One region of the Serratia sp. 121840015-1 genome, then DNA from elsewhere that is predicted to be linked to it. Evidence: predicted binding sites of a transcription regulator. Region 1 holds the regulator's gene; each other region holds the start of a gene.
The links. The regulator PurR, encoded in region 1, represses purine synthesis genes. The targets are predictions, from matches to a motif close to CANGCAAACGTTTGCNTG.
Positions count from the first base shown of each region.

Region 2: a site for PurR is predicted at 3,299-3,316, ahead of ACUXAC_RS24670 (nucleobase:cation symporter-2 family protein). Genes of this name have one in related genera too.
Region 3: a site for PurR is predicted at 3,441-3,458, ahead of carA (glutamine-hydrolyzing carbamoyl-phosphate synthase small subunit). Genes of this name have one in related genera too.
Region 4: a site for PurR is predicted at 2,718-2,735, ahead of ACUXAC_RS10955 (amino acid aminotransferase). Genes of this name have one in related genera too.

Region 1 is NZ_JBSEYF010000001.1:1,751,987-1,756,862, reverse strand. Features, by position in the region: gene cfa (cyclopropane fatty acyl phospholipid synthase) at 1-67, opposite strand, end outside; gene punC (purine nucleoside transporter PunC) at 411-1,622, opposite strand; gene punR (DNA-binding transcriptional activator PunR) at 1,746-2,690, shown strand; gene purR (HTH-type transcriptional repressor PurR) at 2,687-3,712, opposite strand; gene cydH (cytochrome bd-I oxidase subunit CydH) at 4,037-4,126, shown strand; gene sodB (superoxide dismutase [Fe]) at 4,188-4,766, opposite strand.
Region 2 is NZ_JBSEYF010000008.1:95,476-100,351, forward strand. Features, by position in the region: gene recG (ATP-dependent DNA helicase RecG) at 1-1,875, shown strand, start outside; gene gltS (sodium/glutamate symporter) at 1,918-3,129, opposite strand; gene ACUXAC_RS24670 (nucleobase:cation symporter-2 family protein) at 3,370-4,782, shown strand.
Region 3 is NZ_JBSEYF010000002.1:380,736-385,611, reverse strand. Features, by position in the region: gene carB (carbamoyl-phosphate synthase large subunit) at 1-2,052, opposite strand, end outside; gene carA (glutamine-hydrolyzing carbamoyl-phosphate synthase small subunit) at 2,069-3,217, opposite strand; gene dapB (4-hydroxy-tetrahydrodipicolinate reductase) at 3,688-4,509, opposite strand; gene ACUXAC_RS15215 (glycosyltransferase) at 4,773-4,876, opposite strand, start outside.
Region 4 is NZ_JBSEYF010000001.1:2,237,007-2,241,882, reverse strand. Features, by position in the region: gene ACUXAC_RS10965 (YcbK family protein) at 129-677, shown strand; gene ACUXAC_RS10960 (MBL fold metallo-hydrolase) at 742-1,389, shown strand; gene ACUXAC_RS10955 (amino acid aminotransferase) at 1,462-2,652, opposite strand; gene ompC (porin OmpC) at 2,898-4,022, opposite strand; gene asnS (asparagine--tRNA ligase) at 4,324-4,876, opposite strand, start outside.

The DNA.
Region 1 (4,876 bases):
TTTCGTGCGCGATACGGTACCACTGATTGTCCTGGATGCTCAGATCTTCTATACACGATGAACTCATAGCTTCTCCATCACCTTCTTCTGACTGATGACCCGTTAGGAAACAGCTTAGACAATTTCTGCGGGTGCATACGTTTACCGGCGGAAAATAGGCCCGCGGCGTCTGATATCCGACTATGAACAGAGGAAATTTAAAGAAACGACCCGGCGCGAACGGCGCGGGATAAACGCATCCTTAAAAAAGAGTGTGACGCAAAGCGCGTACACAAGTGCTAATTGAGATATAGAGATTATAAGGTGTTACTTTACAAGGTTGTTTTTGAGTATAGGCGTGCCGAGGCGTTGACTCAACTGTAAATCGCACTCGGCACGCATATTCTTTAAGTGATTATTAAACTTGGTAATTATGACGCTGAGTTAGCATGTTCCCGCTGCGCCTTTTGCTGCGCGTCAACGGCTTTTCCCCGCTGCAGGAAATACCCCAGCGCGGCCAGGATCACCGTCGATACCATTACCGTCACCGTCGCCAACAGCGGCTGGGCAATGAACGCCGACACCAGCATGCTCGCCACAAAACACAGCCCCAGCTGCAGCGTATTTTGCAGCGCGGCGGCCTTGCCACTGCTTTCCGGGAACGGCATCAGCGCATTCGCCACCATGATCGGATAGCCGGCGCCGTTGACCAGCGCCATCACGCAGAACGGGATCAGCAGCGTGGTGAGCGTCGGTGCGGTCAGGGTCGCCACCAGATACAGCGCCACCATGCTGACACCATAAGCTACCAGCAGCCACGGCAGCAGGGTTTTGCCATTGATGCGCTTGAGCGCGGCGCGACAGCCATAGCCCCCCAGCAGAAAAGCCAGCGTTTGCGGCACATAGCTCAGACCGATGTCGCTCGGGCCGTAGCCCATATCACCGAGGATGAACGGCGAGCCGGTCAGCCAGGCAAAGAAGCCGGCCGAGCAGGCGGCGTACATGGCGACGTTGCCGCTGAACACCGGGGATTTCAACAGTTGCCAGAAGCTGACGCCGTTTTTTGGCGCATCGGCGGTGGGTTGCGTTTTGGCGCGATCTTTGAGCAACAGCGTCGGCAGCAGCAGCAGGGCGGTGATGGCCAGCAGCACGGCGAAGATCGCACGCCAGCTGGCGTGGTTCAGCAGCCAGGCGCCCAGCAGCGGCGCCAGCGCCGGCGAAAGCGCGACCAGCGGCATGATGGTGGCGAATACGCGATTAGCCTGGCCTTCGCGATAGCGGTCGACCACCAGCGCTTGCCAGATGGCGGCGGCGGAACAGACGCCGACGGCCTGAATAAAGCGCAGGATCCAGAGCTGCACGGCGTTCTCCACCCACAGCATGCCCAGGCAGCCGAGGGCGAACAGCGTCAGGCCGATCAATAATACCGGTTTGCGGCCCAGGCGGTCGGAGAGCGGCCCCCACAGCAGCTGCGCGAAGGCGAAGCCGGCCAGGAAGATGCTCAGGCTGGCGCTGACCGCGCCGGCGGAAATTTGCAGTTCCTCCCGCATGGCGCCAAAGGCGGGCAGGTACATATCGGTCGCCAGATAACCCAGCATGCTCAGGCCGGCGAGATAGAACATAAAACCAAAGGAATTTCGCATGGTATTTCTCGTTAATATTTTAGTGTCGCAGGTTTTTAGCGCCGGCCAGTGTATCCGGCTGGATCTCTGCTTGTGAAACGGTAATATTTGCAAAGTGCTGTTAAAAAAATTGAAGGCAAAGCGATGTGGTCTGAATATTCTCTTGAAGTGGTCGACGCGGTGGCGCGTACCGGCAGTTTCAGCGCGGCGGCGCAGGAGCTGCACCGGGTGCCGTCGGCGGTGAGCTACACGGTACGGCAGCTGGAACAATGGCTGGCGGTGCCGCTGTTTGAGCGGCGTCACCGCGATGTGGAGTTGACGCCGGCCGGTGCGCTGTTTATCAAGGATGCGCGAGTTGTTATCAAAAAAATGCTCGACACCCGCCGCCACTGTCAGCAGGTGGCCAACGGGTGGCGCGGCCAGCTGAATATCGCCGTGGACATCATCGTCAAACCGCAGCGCAGCCGCCAGCTGGTGCTGGATTTTTACCGGCATTTCCCCGATGTCGAACTGATGTTGCAACCCGAGGTGTTTAACGGCGTGTGGGATGCGTTAGTGGACGGCAGAGCGGACATGGCGATCGGTGCCACCCGCGCGGTGCCGGTCGGCGGCGGCTTCGCCTTTCGCGACATGGGGTATATGAACTGGCTGTGCGTGGTCAGCCCACAGCACCCGCTCGCGCAACTGGCAGGGCCGCTGAATGACGATCGGCTTAGGCCGTACCCTGCGCTTTGTCTGGAAGACACTTCGCGCAATCTGCCCAAGCGCGTCACCTGGACGCTGGATAACCAGCGGCGGCTGGTGGTGCCGGACTGGACCTCGGCGCTCGACTGTCTGTGCGCCGGGTTGTGCGTCGGTATGATGCCGGCGCATCTGGCGCTGCCGCGGGTGCAGCGCGGTGAGTTGAAGGCGTTGCAGCTGCAGCAGCCGTTTCCCGCCAGCCCGTGCTGCCTGACCTGGCAGCAGGATAAACCGTCACCGGCGATGAGCTGGCTGCTGGCGTATCTGGGCGATGGGGAGACGCTGAATCAGGAGTGGCTGAGCGAGGCGAAGCCGGAAGCCGCGCAGGCTTCCGGCGCGGGGGATTAGCGGCGGTAGTCGATGAACGGCCCGTCGGCGACCGAGCGGCGTTCGATCAGCTTCGGATGCACTTCGATCACCTGCGACTCTTCGCGCTTGCTGATGATGCGATCCAGCAGCATGGTGAAGGCCATTTCGCCCAGGCGCTCTTTCGGCTGGTGAATGGTGGTCAGCGCCGGGGTGAAGTAGCGGGCGTTGCGCACGTTGTCGTAGCCGATCACGGAAATATCCTGCGGCACCCGCAGGCCCAGCTCGTCGGCGGCGCAAATGGCACCCATCGCCATGATATCACCGCCGCAGAATACCGCGGTCGGCCGCTGTTTTTGCGACAGAATTTGGTGCATCGCCTTGTAGCCGGACTCCGGCTCGAAGTCGCCCTGGACGATCCACTCTTCGCGAATGTCGATATGCGCTTCCTGCAGCGCCTTCATAAAGCCCTGGTGACGGCCGCCGCCGGTGTTGCGCGACAGCTGGCCCGGAATGGCGCCGATCTCGCGGTGACCGCGTTCGATCAGGTAACGGCCGGCCAGATAGCCGCCTTCGAATGCGTTATCGATGATGGTGTCGGTGAAGTCGCCGCGCGCGGCGCCCCAGTCCATCACCACCATCGGGATGTTACGGTAGTCTTCCAGCATGCCCAGCAACTGATCCGGGTACTCGGAGCACATGACCAGCAGGCCGTCGACGCGCTTTTGCGCCAGCATCGCCAGGTAGGCGCGCTGCTTGTCGAGATTGTTGTGCGAGTTGCACAGGATCAGGGTGTAGCCTTTGCTGTAGCAGCTGTTTTCCACCGCCTCGATCACTTCGGCAAAGTAGGGCGCTTCGCTCGAGGTGGCCAGCAGGCCGATCGACTTGGTGTGATTGACTTTCAGGCTGCGCGCCACGGCGCTCGGCGAGTAGTGCAGCTCTTTGATGGCGGCCCACACGGCCGCTTTGGTCTCTTCGGCGACGAAACGAGTCTTATTGATGACGTGCGAAACGGTGGTGGTGGAAACGCCCGCGCGTTTGGCCACATCTTTAATCGTTGCCATGTAAGGAATGACTCCTGAACTCACATGTTTACAGCATGTAAGTGTGATGTTAATCGTTTGCCTACGTAGATCCTTCTCCAGAGAAGCGAAAACTGAGTTTTTAGTGTGTTGAAGTCTTCAGCGCTTAATCAGGAGGGGCATGGATGCCGGTACGCAGTTGTGAACTGCGAATTTTGTCGCATATTGAACAAAAGTGGAAGAGGTAATCGAGATTATAAACCGGGAAATGATAACAAGATTTTATCGGCGAACTGTGGGAAAATGATTTGACGTACTAATTGTGCGCCTTTTATCCTTAGGAAAGCCCATTTTAAAGGAGTTGTCATGGATACCGAATTGAAGATGTCGCTGTTCACCACCGTCTGCGCATTGGCGGTCATTATCGCTTTCAGCTTCGTTGCCGCGTTGAACTGATTTACCCCCGGTTATAAAAAAGGCGCAGCCTGGCTGCGCCTTATCACCTCAGAACCTGCGCTTACGCCAGGTTTTCCGCTGCGAAGGTCCAGTTGACCAACGCCCAGAAGTTTTCCAGGTATTTTGGACGCGCATTGCGGTAATCGATGTAATACGCGTGTTCCCACACGTCGACGGTCAGCAGTGGTTTGTCTTCACCGGTCAGCGGGGTGGCCGCGTTGGAGGTGTTGACGATCGCCAGCGCGCCGTCCGGCTTTTTTACCAGCCAGGTCCAGCCTGCACCGAAGTTTTTCACTGCGGCATCGGTGAACTGCTCTTTGAACGCAGCGAAAGAGCCGAAGGATTTGACGATTGCCGCCGCCAGTTCGCCCTGCGGTTCACCGCCGCCCTGTGGCGACAGGCAGTGCCAGTAGAAGGTGTGGTTCCACACCTGCGCGGCGTTGTTGAAGACGCCGCCGTTAGAGGTCTTGATGATCTCTTCGAGCGATTTGCCTTCGAACTCGCTGCCTTTCACCAGGTTGTTCAGGTTAACCACGTAGGTGTTGTGGTGTTTGCCGTAGTGGTATTCCAGGGTCTCGGCGGAGATGTGCGGCTCGAGCGCGTTTTTCTCATACGGTAATGCAGGTAATTCAAACGACATTGCTTCCTCCTTTACAGCGCCATTCGCTTCCCGCCGGGGCGAGAGCCGTATGGGCCGTTTTTTATTGTGGTCATTCAATCTTAACAATTTTCATCATAAAAAACAGGAGG
Region 2 (4,876 bases), on a different contig from region 1:
CGCAGCGACATCAGCTTCGGCCGCCGCCGCATGCTGACCTGCCAGATCAGCGACGGTACCGGCATCCTCACCATGCGGTTCTTCAACTTCAACGCCGCGATGAAGAACAGCCTGGCCACCGGCCGCCGCGTGACCGCCTACGGCGAGATCAAACGCGGCAACCACGGCGCGGAGATCATCCACCCGGAATACCGCATTCAGGGCGAAGCCAGCGAAGTCGAGCTGCAGGAGTCGCTGACGCCGGTCTACCCCACCACCGAAGGGGTGCGGCAAGCCACGCTGCGCAAGCTGACCGATCAGGCGCTGGAGCTGCTGGATACCTGCGCCATCGCCGAACTGCTGCCGTCGGAGCTGAGCGGCGGCCTGATGAGCCTGCCGCAGGCGCTGCACACCCTGCATCGCCCGCCGCCGGACATCCAGCTGGCGGATCTGGAGCTGGGCAAACACCCGGCGCAAAAACGCCTGATCCTCGAAGAGCTGTTGGCGCATAACCTCAGCATGCTGGCGGTGCGCGCCGGCGCCCAGAGTTACCAGGCGCAGCCGCTGCTGCCAGACGATCGGCTGAAAAACCGTTTTCTCGCCCAGCTGCCGTTCTCGCCGACCGGCGCGCAAACGCGCGTGGTGGCCGACATCGAAGCCGATATGCAAAAAGACTTCCCGATGATGCGACTGGTGCAGGGCGACGTCGGCTCCGGCAAAACGCTGGTGGCGGCGCTGGCGGCGCTGCGCGCTATCGCGCACGGCAAGCAGGTGGCGCTGATGGCGCCGACCGAGCTGCTGGCCGAGCAGCACGCCAACAATTTCCGCCAGTGGTTCGAACCGCTGGGGCTGGAGGTCGGCTGGCTGGCCGGCAAACAGAAAGGCAAGGCGCGCATCGCGCAGCAGGAGGCCATCGCCAGCGGTCAGGTGTCGATGGTGGTCGGCACCCACGCCATCTTCCAGGAGCAGGTGCAATTTAACGGCCTGGCGCTGGTGATCATCGATGAGCAGCACCGCTTCGGGGTGCATCAGCGGCTGGCGCTGTGGGAGAAAGGCGAAGAACAGGGCTTCCACGCCCATCAGCTGATCATGACCGCCACGCCGATCCCACGCACGCTGGCGATGACCGCCTATGCCGATCTCGATACCTCGGTCATCGACGAGCTGCCGCCGGGCCGCACGCCGGTGACTACCGTCGCCATTCCCGATACCCGCCGCGCCAACATCATTCAACGGGTGAAGAGCGCCTGTCTGGAAGAGGGGCGGCAGGCTTACTGGGTGTGCACGCTGATCGAAGAGTCCGAACTGCTGGAAGCGCAGGCGGCGGAAGCCACCTGGGAAGAATTGAAAACCGCGCTGCCGGAGCTGAAGGTGGCGCTGGTGCACGGCCGCATGAAAGCGCAGGAAAAGCAGGCGGTGATGCAGGCGTTTAAACAGGGCGAGCTGCAGCTGTTGGTCGCCACTACGGTGATCGAAGTCGGCGTCGACGTGCCGAACGCCAGCCTGATGATCATCGAAAACCCGGAGCGGCTGGGCCTGGCGCAGCTCCACCAGCTGCGCGGCCGCGTAGGACGCGGCGCCGTGGCCTCACACTGCGTGCTGCTGTACAAAACGCCGCTGAGCAAGACTGCGCAAACGCGCCTGCAGGTGCTGCGCGACAGCAACGACGGCTTCGTCATCGCGCAGCGCGATCTGGAGATCCGCGGCCCGGGCGAGCTGCTGGGCACCCGCCAGACCGGCAGCGCCGAATTCAAGGTGGCGGATCTGCTGCGCGACCAGGCGATGATCCCCGAAGTGCAGCGCGTCGCTCGCCATCTCCATCAGCACTATCCGGAGCACGCCCAGGCGCTGATAGAACGCTGGCTGCCGGAGAAGGCGCGTTATTCCAACGCATAAAAAAGGGCGCCGCAGGCGCCCTTTTCATTATGACTCGTGATATCACCCCACCGCCGGGAACACCGGCAGCAGCAGATACAGCTTGATGACGATGGCGTTGGCAATATCGATAAAGAACGCCCCCACCATCGGCACCACCAAAAACGCCACGTGCGAAGGGCCGAAGCGATCGGTGATCGCCTGCATGTTGGCGATCGCCGTCGGCGTGGCGCCCATGCCGAAGCCGCAGTGGCCGGCAGCCAGCACCGCCGCGTCGTAGTTTTTACCCATCACCCGGTAGGTAACGAAGATCGCATACAGCGCCATGACCAGCGTCTGCACCGCCAGGATCGCCAACATCGGCAGCGCCAGCGAGGCCAGCTCCCACAGGCGCAGGCTCATCAGTGCCATTGCCAGGAACAGCGACAGGCTGACGTTGCCCAGCACCGATACCGCCCGCTCGAACACGGTATAGAAACCGGTGAAGGCCAGCGTATTGCTGAGGATCACCCCGACGAACAGCACGCAAACGAAGTTCGGCAGTTCAAACACCGTGCCGCTCAGCAGGCCGGCAATCAGCTGCCCCAGGCTCAGACAGATGGCGATCATGGCGATGGTTTCGATCATCACCAGCGAGGTGATCAGGCGACCGCTTTCCGGCTTCTCGAAGCCGCTCGGCTGCACGCTGTCTTCCGGGGTACCCTCCGGCGTGGAGGAGTGCTTGACCAGATAGCGCGCCACCGGGCCGCCGATCAGGCCGCCCAGCACCAGCCCGAAGGTGGCGCAGGCCATGGCGACTTCCGTCGCGTTTTCAAAACCGTAGCGCTCGATGAACAGCTTGCTCCAGGCCGCCCCGGTACCATGCCCGCCCGACAGAGTGATCGACCCGGCGATCAGGCCCATCAGCGGATCCAGCCCCAGCATTTTCGCCATCCCGATGCCGATGGCGTTCTGCACGATAAGCAACCCCAGCACCACGAACAGGAACACCACCAGCACCTTGCCGCCGGCGCGCAAACGCGCCAGGTTGGCGTTCAGGCCGATGGTGGCGAAGAAGGCCAGCATCAGCGGGTCCTTCAGCGACATGTCAAAACTGATTTCCCAGTTGACGAGCTTTTTCAGGGCTAACAGCAGGAGAGCCACCAGCAAACCGCCGGCGACGGGAGCAGGAATGGTATATTTTCGCAGCAGAGGAATGGTTCTGACGCACTTGCCCCCGAGGAGCAAAACCAGCGTCGCCGCGACTAACGTGCCATAAGTATCAAGATGAAACATCCAGGTACTCCATGTAAGGGAAAAGATCCAAATAAAAATAATAAGTTATAGAAAACCACTTAGTTTTTAAACTTGATGAGTGCGGGATTAAAAGTAAAAAACGCTGAGATGACAAGAAAAAATGAATGAAAATGCGACATAAGCGAGAAAGTCGGCAACATAATATTTACGCGCAACCGTTTGCTTTTGCGGGGCGGAGCATTAAAATGCCTGCTTTGCCGTATCTGGAAACGCCACACCATGAGCATGTCATCCTCCGAGCTTGATGCCGCGCGCCAAGCCGCCTCAGAACCCCGCGCCAGTGAACTGATTTATCGCCTGGAAGATCGCCCGCCGCTGCCGCAAACGCTGTTTGCCGCCGGCCAGCATCTGCTGGCGATGTTCGTCGCGGTGATCACTCCGGCCCTGCTGATCTGCCAGGCGCTGGGCCTGCCGGCACAGGATACCCAGCACATCATCAGCATGTCGCTGTTCGCCTCCGGTCTGGCTTCCATTCTGCAAATCAAAACCTGGGGGCCGGTGGGTTCCGGGCTGCTGTCGATTCAGGGCACCAGCTTCAACTTCGTTTCGCCGCTGATCATGGGCGGTCTGGCGCTGAAAAACGGCGGCGCCGACGTGCCGACCATGATGGCCGCGCTGTTCGGCACCCTGATGGTCGCTTCCTGCACCGAAATTTTGCTGTCGCGCGTGCTGCATCTGGCGCGCCGCATCATCACCCCGCTGGTTTCCGGCATCGTGGTGATGATCATCGGCCTGTCGCTGATTCAGGTCGGCCTGACCTCGATCGGCGGCGGCTACGCCGCGATGAACGATCACAGCTTCGGCTCGCCGAAAAACCTGCTGCTGGCCGGCGCGGTGCTGGCGGTGATCATCCTGCTGAACCGCCAGCGCAACCCTTATCTGCGCGTGGCTTCGCTGGTGATCGCCATGGCGGTCGGCTATCTGTTGGCCTGGACGATGGACATGCTGCCCGCCGACGCACCGGCGGCCCCCACAGCGGCGATCACCATCCCCACGCCGCTCTATTACGGCCTGGGCTTCGACTGGAACCTGCTGCTGCCGCTGATGCTGATCTTTATGGTCACCTCGCTGGAAACCATCGGTGACATCACCGCCACCTCCGACGTCTCCGAACAGCCGGTCAGCGGGCCGCTGTACATGAAGCGCCTGAAGGGCGGCGTGCTGGCCAACGGCCTGAACTCGATGCTGTCGGCAGTGTTCAACACCTTTCCCAACTCCTGCTTCGGCCAGAACAACGGCGTGATCCAGCTGACCGGCGTCGCCAGCCGTTACGTCGGCTTCGTGGTGGCGCTGATGCTGATCGCGCTGGGGCTGTTCCCGGCGGTGGCCGGCTTCGTACAGCACATTCCCGAGCCGGTCCTGGGCGGCGCGACCATCGTGATGTTCGGCACCATCGCCGCCTCCGGCGTGCGCATCGTGTCGCGCGAGCGTCTGAACCGTCGCGCCATCATGATCATGGCGCTGTCGCTGGCCGTCGGCATGGGCGTCTCCCAGCAACCTCTGATCCTGCAGTTCGCGCCGGACTGGCTGAAAACCCTGCTCTCTTCCGGCATCGCCGCCGGCGGCATTACCGCCATCGTGCTGAACCTGGTGTTCCCGCAGGAACACGAGAAAAAGTACCCCGTCCATTGATGTTCAAACGGCCGCTTGCGGCCGTTTTTTATTGTCTATCAGACCATTGCCCTTGAGATGCCCGGCCAATTGCGGCATAAACAGGGTATCTTTT
Region 3 (4,876 bases), on a different contig from region 1:
ACGGTTGACCGCCTGCTGGAAGCGCTCGCGGTCTTCGGCACGGTCAATGGCGTCCGGGCTGGTGCCGATGATCGGCACGCCCGCGGCTTCCAGCTCGCGCGCCAGCTTCAGCGGGGTCTGGCCGCCGTACTGCACGATCACGCCTTTCGGCTTCTCGATACGCACGATTTCCAGCACGTCTTCCAGCGTCACCGGCTCGAAGTACAGGCGGTCGGAGGTGTCGTAGTCGGTAGAGACGGTTTCCGGGTTGCAGTTGACCATGATGGTCTCGTAACCGTCTTCGCGCAGCGCCAGCGAGGCGTGCACGCAGCAGTAGTCGAACTCGATGCCCTGACCGATACGGTTCGGCCCGCCGCCCAGCACCATCACTTTCGGCCGGTCGTTGGTCGGGTTGGACTCGCACTCTTCTTCATAGGTGGAATACATGTAGGCGGTGTCGGTGGCGAATTCCGCCGCGCAGGTATCCACGCGCTTGTACACCGGATGCAGGCCGTGGCTGTGGCGCAGCTTGCGAATTTCACTCTCGGCGACGCCGGCCAGCTTGGCCAGACGCGCATCGGCGAAGCCCTTGCGCTTCAGGGTGCGCAGGAATTCTTTGTTCAGGCCGTTGATGCCCGCGTCGGCCACCTGCTCTTCCAGGCGCACCAGCTCTTCAATCTGCACCAGGAACCAGCGGTCGACGTTGGTCAGGTTGAAGACGCCGTCGACCGACAGACCGGCGCGGAAGGCGTCGGCGATGTACCAGATGCGGTCAGAGCCGGCGTCTTTCAGCTCGCGGCGGATCTTGGTCAGCGCTTCCGGATCGTCCAGGCTTACTTTCGGGTCGAAGCCGGTAGCGCCCACTTCCAGGCCGCGCAGCGCTTTTTGCAGCGACTCCTGCTGGGTGCGGCCGATGGCCATCACTTCGCCGACCGACTTCATCTGGGTGGTCAGGCGGTCGTTGGCGCCGGCGAACTTCTCGAAGTTGAAGCGCGGGATCTTGGTCACGACGTAGTCGATGGACGGTTCGAACGATGCCGGGGTGCGGCCGCCGGTGATGTCGTTCATCAGCTCATCGAGGGTGTAGCCCACCGCCAGCTTGGCGGCGATCTTGGCGATAGGGAAGCCGGTGGCTTTCGACGCTAGCGCCGAAGAGCGCGACACGCGCGGGTTCATTTCGATAACGATCAGGCGGCCGGTTTTCGGGTTGACCGAGAACTGCACGTTGGAGCCACCGGTTTCGACGCCGATCTCACGCAGCACCGCCATCGAGGCGTTGCGCATGATTTGGTATTCCTTGTCGGTCAGGGTCTGGGCCGGTGCGACGGTGATCGAGTCGCCGGTGTGGATGCCCATGGCGTCGAAGTTTTCGATGGAGCAGACGATGATGCAGTTGTCGTTCTTATCACGCACCACCTCCATCTCGTACTCTTTCCAACCGATCAGCGATTCATCGATCAGCAGCTCGTTGGTCGGCGACAGGTCCAGACCGCGTTCGCAGATCTCTTCGAACTCTTCGCGGTTGTAGGCGATGCCGCCGCCGGTGCCGCCCATGGTAAAGGAAGGGCGGATGATGCACGGGAAGCCGACGTCAGCGGCTACCGCCAGCGCTTCTTCCATGGTGTGCGCAATGCCGGAACGCGCGGTGTCCAGACCGATTTTCTTCATCGCCACGTCGAAACGGCGACGGTCTTCAGCCTTGTCGATCGCATCGGCCGTCGCGCCGATCATGGTAACGCCGAACTCGGCCAGCACACCCTGACGCTCCAGCTCCAGCGCGCAGTTCAGCGCCGTCTGGCCGCCCATGGTCGGCAGCACCGCATCCGGGCGCTCTTTTTCGATGATCTTGCGCACCACTTCCCAGTGGATCGGCTCGATATAGGTCGCATCGGCCATTTCCGGGTCGGTCATGATGGTCGCCGGGTTGGAGTTAACCAGAATGACGCGGTAACCCTCTTCGCGCAGCGCTTTACACGCCTGGGCACCCGAGTAGTCGAACTCACACGCCTGGCCGATAACGATCGGGCCAGCGCCGAGGATCAGGATGCTTTTTATGTCTGTACGTTTTGGCATTTTTTACTGCTCCTGATTATTTGGCGTTAGAACGGTAAGTCTCAATCAGTTCGATGAAGTGATCGAACAGCGGCGCGGCATCATGCGGGCCTGGGCTGGCTTCCGGGTGCCCCTGGAAGCTGAACGCCGCTTTGTCGGTGCGGTGAATGCCCTGCACCGTGTGGTCGAACAGCGATTTGTGCGTGACGCGCAGGTTCGCCGGCAGGTTGTTTTCATCGACGGCGAAGCCGTGGTTCTGCGCGGTGATCATCACGGTGTTGTTGTCCAGATCCTTCACCGGGTGGTTGCCGCCGTGGTGGCCGAGCTTCATCTTCATGGTTTTCGCCCCGCTGGCCAGCGCCAGCAGCTGGTGACCCAGGCAGATGCCGAACACCGGAATGTCGGTTTCTAGGAACTGTTTGATGGCGGCGATGGCGTAGTCGCATGGCTCCGGGTCGCCCGGGCCGTTGGACAGGAAGATGCCGTCCGGATTCATTTTCAGCACCTCGTCGGCCGGGGTCTGCGCCGGCACCACGGTCAGGCGGCAGCCGCGATCCACCAGCATGCGCAGGATGTTGCGCTTGGCGCCGTAGTCGTAAGCCACTACGTGGAACGGCAGCTCCGCGGCGGTCTTGGCTTCAGGCAGGTCGCCTTCAAGCGTCCAGCTGCCTTGCTGCCAGCTGTAGGCCTCTTGGGTGGTGACCTCTTTCGCCAGATCCATGCCCTTCAACCCCGGGAAACCTTGCGCCTTGGCCAGGGCCAGCGCGGAGTCCGTCGAGTCGGCGGCGATGATGCAGCCGTTCTGGGCGCCCTTCTCGCGCAGCAGGCGGGTTAATTTACGGGTATCGATATCGGCGATTGCCACGATGTTGTGACGCTTGAGGTAGTCGGACAGGCTTTCTTCGTTGCGGTAGTTGCTGGCGATCAGCGGGAGGTCACGAATGACGAGGCCTTGGGCGTGTACTGCGGAGGATTCTTCGTCGGAAGCATTAGTGCCGACATTGCCGATATGAGGATAAGTAAGAGTAACGATCTGGCGGGAATAGGAAGGATCAGTGAGGATTTCTTGATAACCGGTCATCGACGTATTGAAGACCACTTCCCCCACTGCCGTTCCCTCTGCCCCGATGGCCCGACCGTGGAATTGGGTTCCGTCTTCCAGAACCAATAGCGCTGACTTTATCAAAACACCCTCCGAGGAATAATCAATCACAATATTTGCATATTAATTCAGATATCGCGATCTAAATCAATGCAAAAACCGTCCGCGAGGCCAATTTTTGGCAAATTGGGCGCATTTTAATGATGAGTGTCCGGCTTGTCTACCCAAACTGCCTTTTTTTGTTTTATTTTTGCAGTTCTCGCCGCTCATGCGGCTTGAGCGGCGATAAAAACACAGAAAACCGGGGCTGGAAAACGGTTGCGAGGCTGAATGACGAAAAATGGCGCCAGAATGGGCTCCAAAAGACGCTGAAATGAGATCTGGTGGATAAAAACGGGATGATTAGCAAGGAAAACATCAATAAATAACAATCAATGAAATAAAAACACACCAACGCTTAATTTTTCATGTTAAAAAAAAGGACAATAAAATTATTGTCCGATTATCATAGCATTATGATCAATACAACCACATCACGATGGTATGCAAATTAATTATAATTGGTCCAGATTCAACACGTCACGCATATCAAACAGGCCTTTATCCCGGTTATGCAACCAGGCAGCCGCACGCACCGCGCCGCTGGCAAAAGTCATCCGGCTGGAGGCCTTATGGGTAATTTCCACCCGTTCACCGATGTCGGCGAACATCGCGGTGTGCTCGCCGACGATGTCGCCGGCGCGAATGGTGGCAAAGCCGATGCTTTTCGGATCGCGTTCGCCGGTATGGCCTTCGCGCGCATAGACCGCGCAGCTTTTCAGGTCGCGCCCCAGCGCGCCGGCGATCGCTTCGCCCATGGCCAGCGCCGTGCCCGACGGCGCATCCACTTTGTGGCGGTGGTGCGCCTCAACGATTTCGATATCGGTATAGTCGCCCATCACCTGCGCGGCCTTCTCCAGCAGTTTCAACACCAGGTTGACGCCGACGCTGAAGTTGGCGGCGAACACGATGCCGATATGCTGCGCCGCATCGCGGATCGCCTGTTTGCCGGCGTCATCGAAGCCGGTAGTGCCAATCACCATCGCCTTGTGGTGCGCCACGCAAAAATCCAGGTAACCCCGGGTGCTTTCCGGGCGGGTGAAGTCGATCAAAATATCGAACTCGTTCGCCACCTTCTCCAGACTGTCGCTCACCTTGACGCCCAGCGCGCCGATGCCCGCCAGTTCGCCGGCGTCGACGCCGACCAGGCTGGAGCCCGGGCGCGACAGCGCCGCCCCCAACACCACGCCTTCCGCCTGCTGCACCGCCTGGATCAATTGACGACCCATCCGGCCGCCGGCGCCCGCAATCGCAATGCGGATTTGTGAATCACTCATGCTTGCTCTCTTCTTGATTTGACGCCTATCCCATTAGGCTATCGATTCAGGGTAACCGCCCCGCTTCAGCGTCGCCAGAGGATTCATTTCATAATTAGAAAATTATGATATTCCTCCGTTCTCATCAGCGGCGCTGTCGTGAGATTAACATTCAACCGATTTGGCGGCCTGCGACGATTGTACATAATCATGCAGTTTGCATGGCAAAAAAATGCAGAAAAAAGGCGCCGAAAACGGCGCCTGAGGAAGGGAGATCGGCGAGGTCAGGCGGTAATGGCGGCCACTTCGTTGGCAATCGCCGTCAGCGCGTCGTGGCGAGCATAGTCCTCACGCACCAGCGCCGCGCGTTGCCGATAGATCGGCTGTT
Region 4 (4,876 bases), 490 kb from region 1:
CCTCGTCGCCGGGGGCCTGTAAACCTAGGCGTATCGCGGGTTGACTCAGCATACGCAGGCGGTTATGGTTCGGACAGTGCGCTGCTTTGTGCATTTATTTTGACATTCTTGCCGGGTTTAACAGAGTCATGGACAAAATTGATCATCACCGCCGTAAATGGCTGGCGCTAGGTGGCGCCGCTATGGGCATAGCGCTGCTTCCAGGGCAGGCGTTTGCCAGTCTTTCCACCGCTCGACCGCGTATTTTAGTGCTGAATAACCTGAATACCGGTGAATCTATTAAAGCCGAGTTCTTTGACGGCAAAGGTTACAATAAAGAAGAGTTGGTGCGGCTAAATCATCTGTTCCGCGATTATCGCGCCAACAAGGTTAAATCGATCGATCCCCGCTTGTTTGATCACCTCTATCGCCTGCAGGGGCTGCTGGGCACCAGCAAGCCGGTGCAGCTGATCTCCGGATACCGTTCCGTAGATACCAACAACGAACTGCGTGCGCATAGCCGCGGCGTGGCCAAGCACAGCTACCACACCAAAGGCCAGGCGATGGATTTCCATATCGAAGGCATCCAATTGAGTAATATCCGTAAAGCGGCGTTAAAAATGCGCGCCGGTGGTGTAGGATATTACCCACGTAGCAACTTTGTACACATCGATACCGGCCCGGTTCGGACCTGGTAATCGCTGTGCCATCAGTGAATAACGCCGCCCCTTGCGGATGCGGCGTTATTGTCGTTGGAGCCTTATGAAATACCATCTTATTCCCGTTACCGCCTTTAGCCAGAATTGCAGCCTGATTTGGTGCGAAAACACGCAGCAGGCGGCGTTGGTCGATCCCGGCGGTGAAGCCGAGAAAATCAAAGCGGAAGTCGCGCGGCAGGGGGTGACGATCACTCAGATTTTGCTGACGCACGGCCATTTGGATCACGTCGGTGCGGCGGCGGAGCTGGCGGACCATTATCAGGTGCCGATCTACGGCCCGGATAAAGAAGACGCGTTTTGGCTGGACGGTTTGCCGGCGCAGAGCCGGATGTTTGGACTGGAAGAGTGCGCGCCGCTGACGCCGACCCGCTGGCTGTTGGAAGGCGATGAGATGCAGGTGGGCGAGATGACGCTCAAGGTGCTGCACTGTCCTGGGCATACGCCGGGCCACATCGTCTTTATCAATGAGCAGGCGCGTTTGGCGCTGGTGGGCGACGTGCTGTTTAACGGCGGCGTGGGGCGCAGCGACTTCCCGCGCGGAGACCATCAGGCGCTGATTGCCTCTATTCGTACCAAACTGCTGCCGTTGGGCGACGACATGCGCTTTATTCCCGGCCATGGCCCGATGTCGACCTTCGGCCACGAGCGCCAGACCAACCCGTTCCTGCGCGAAGAGCCGGCGGTGTGGTAACGATTATTTCCCGGCAGGAAAAATCAAGGGGCGCATAGAGCGCCCCTTTTTTTATGACCTGCGTCGATGCTTTTAGAGCACGGCGACGATGGCTTCACACAGCGGCGCCATGTTGTCCGGCGTCATGCCAGCCACGTTCACCCGGCCTGAGTTCACGGCGTAGACGCCGAACTCTTCGCGCAGACGCAGCACCTGTTCTTTGGTCAGGCCGCTGAACGAGAACATGCCGTTCTGCTGGATGATGAAGCTGAAGTCCTGCTGCGCGCCTTTCTCCTGCAGAGTATTCACGAACAGCTGACGCATGCGGTGAATACGCTGGCGCATATCGGTCAGTTCCTGCTCCCACATCGCGCGCAGAGCGTCGTTGCCCAGAATGGTAGCGACCACGGCGGCGCCGTGTGACGGCGGGTTGGAGTAGTTGGCGCGAATCGCCGCTTTCACCTGGCTAAAGGCGCGGTCGGCGGTTTCGGCATCGGCAGCCACAATGGTGCAAGCGCCGACGCGCTCATTGTACAGACCGAAGTTTTTCGAGTAGGAACTGGCGACGATCAGCTCTTTATGTTTGGCGGCGAAAATACGCAGGCCCTGCGCATCCTCTTCCAGTCCATTGGCGAAGCCCTGATAAGCGAAGTCGAACAGTGGCAGCCAGCCGTTGGCGACGGAAAGTTCGGCCAGCTGCGCCCACTGCTCCGCCGTTGGATCGATACCGGTCGGGTTATGGCAGCAGCCGTGGAACAGCACCACATCGCCGGCCTGCGCCTGTTTCAGGCTGTTCAGCAGGCCGTCGAAATCCAACGCGTGGTTGGCGGCGTCGTAGTAGGCGTATTCCAGCACTTCCAGGCCCACGGCGCTAAAGACGTTCTTGTGGTTCGGCCAGCTTGGGTTGCTGATCCAGATGCGTTTGGCGCTGGTCTGGTTAGCGATAAAGTCTGCCGCCACGCGCAGGCCGCCGGTGCCGCCTGGCGTCTGTGCGGTGCGCGCGCGACGATCGGCGATGATCGGGCTCTCTTTGCCGAACAACAGCGCTTGCGTGCAGCTGGCGAACGCCGGGATGCCTTCAATACCGAGATAGTTTTTGGTGGTCTCATTTTCCAGCAGATACTGCTCAGCTTTTTTTACGCTGGTCAGCACCGGGGTTTTACCGGTTTCGTCTTTATAAACGCCAATCCCTAAATTGATTTTATTCGGGCGGGCGTCGGCGCGGAAAATGTCGGTCAGGCCCAGGATCGGGTCGGCGGGTGCGGCGGTGATTTTTTCAAACATGTCAGGTGCTTCCAAATCTCGGAGTTAAGCAGACAGAAGCATCAGGGTAACGCCAGTTACCGGCTTTGCCAACCGTTTGCGACAAAAACACCGCGATCTTGCGAAGGGGGAGTATTAGGCAGAAAAAATGATGGGGAAGGAGAAATTGGCAGGATAAAAAGTTACCGGCTGACACAAACAAAAACAGGGCCGAGGCCCTGTTTTTTTAACTTAGCCGACGGTAAACCGCCGTTAAGCGAGACAACTTAGAACTGGTACACCAGACCAACAGCTACGATATCGTCAGTAGCGGTGCCGGTTGCTTTGGTGAACGCGTTGTCATCCAGCAGGTTGATTTTGTAATCAACGTAGGTGGACATGTTTTTGTTGAAGTAGTAAGTGGTACCAACAGAAACATATTTAACCAGATCCTGGTCAGAACCCGCGCCTGGGACGTTCAGGTTTTTACCTTTAGACTGCAGGTAAGACACTTCTGGACGCAGACCGAAGTCGAACTGGTACTGAGCAGTCACTTCGAAGTTCTGAGTTTTGCTGGCGAAGCCGCCGCATTTTTCAGAAGCAGCACAGGTGTTAGTGAAGTCACCGCCGCCGAATGGAGTCATGTTACGGGTTTCCGCATACATGGCCGCCAGGTAAACGTTGTTGGCGTCGTATTTCGCGCCCACGGTCCATGCGTCAGCCTTGTCGCCACGCTCGTTGGAACGCAGTTTCTGATCGTCGGTACGGTTGGAAGAAGCGTATGCAGCGCCGAAGCTTACGCCTTCGCCGATGTCATAAGTAGAGGAGATACCCCAGCCGTCGCCGTTCTGTTTCTTAACGTCACGACCGTCGTTCTGGTTCTTGCCCTGGTATTGCAGAGCGAAGTTCAGGCCGTCAACCAGACCGAAGAAGTTGTTGTTACGATAGGTCGCAACGCCGTTGGTACGGCCAGTCATGAAGTTGTCGGTGTAGGTGTAGGTATCGCCACCGAACTCTGGCAGCATATCGGTCCAGCCTTCCACGTCGTACAGTACGCCGTAGTTACGGCCGTAGTCGAAGGAGCCGTAGTCAGCGAATTTCAGACCGGCAAAGCCCAGACGGGTTTTGGTGCCTTCGGTGCCCTGAGACTCGGAGTGGTTGGACTGAACGTTGTATTCCCACTGGCCGTAACCGGTCAGTTGGTCAGTAATCTGAGTTTCACCTTTGAAGCCAAAACGAACATAGGTCTGATCGCCGTCATTACCTTTGTCTTTGGAGAAGTAGTGCAGACCGTCAACTTTGCCGTACAGATCCAGCTTGTTGCCGTCTTTGTTGTAGATTTCAGCTGCGTTTGCTGCACCAGCAGCCAACAGAGCCGGGATAACCACTGCAAGAATGTTGCGCTTCATCATTATTACCCTCATTGGTGTTATTCGGACACCTTTGCCACTGCCGCCAATAATTCTTTGGGAACTATTGTTGATAGATTGGTGTCGTCCTGTGTCTGAACGCAGTGTTCCATTCACAGGCGGGTTAATCTAGGACGAAAATGATACCAATGTCCCAATCAGGTTGCAAAAAGAAAGTATTTGTAACTGAATGTAATTTTTAGGGAACTTTGTGACGTGCGTCAATATTAAAAAATGCGAAAGGCCAGCAATGCTGGCCTTTGTTTTGTAACGAAATCGTTTAAAAAACGTTTGATCGTATAAATTAGAAGCTTGCGTTACGTGGCGTGCGCGGGAATGGAATCACATCGCGCACGTTTTGCACGCCGGTGACATAGGCGATTAAACGTTCAAAACCCAGGCCGAAACCGGAATGCGGCACGGTGCCGTAGCGGCGCAGATCGCGATACCACCAGTAGTCTTCTTTATTCAGCCCCATCTCTTCCAGACGCTGATCGAGCACGTCGAGGCGTTCTTCACGCTGCGAGCCGCCGATGATTTCGCCGATGCCCGGTGCCAGAACGTCCATGGCCGCGACGGTTTTGCCGTCTTCGTTCATGCGCATATAGAACGCTTTGATGTCTTTCGGGTAGTTTTTCACCACCACCGGCGCCTGGAAGTGTTTCTCAGCCAGGTAACGTTCATGCTCGGAAGAGAGATCGATGCCCCAGGAGACCGGGTTTTCGAAGGTTTGGCCCGAGGCCAGCAGGATCTCGATGGCGTCGGTGTAGTCCACCTGCGCGAAATCGGAAGAAACGAAACGCTCCAGACGAGAGATTGCGTCTTTATCCACGCGCTCGGCGAAGAATTTCAGGTCA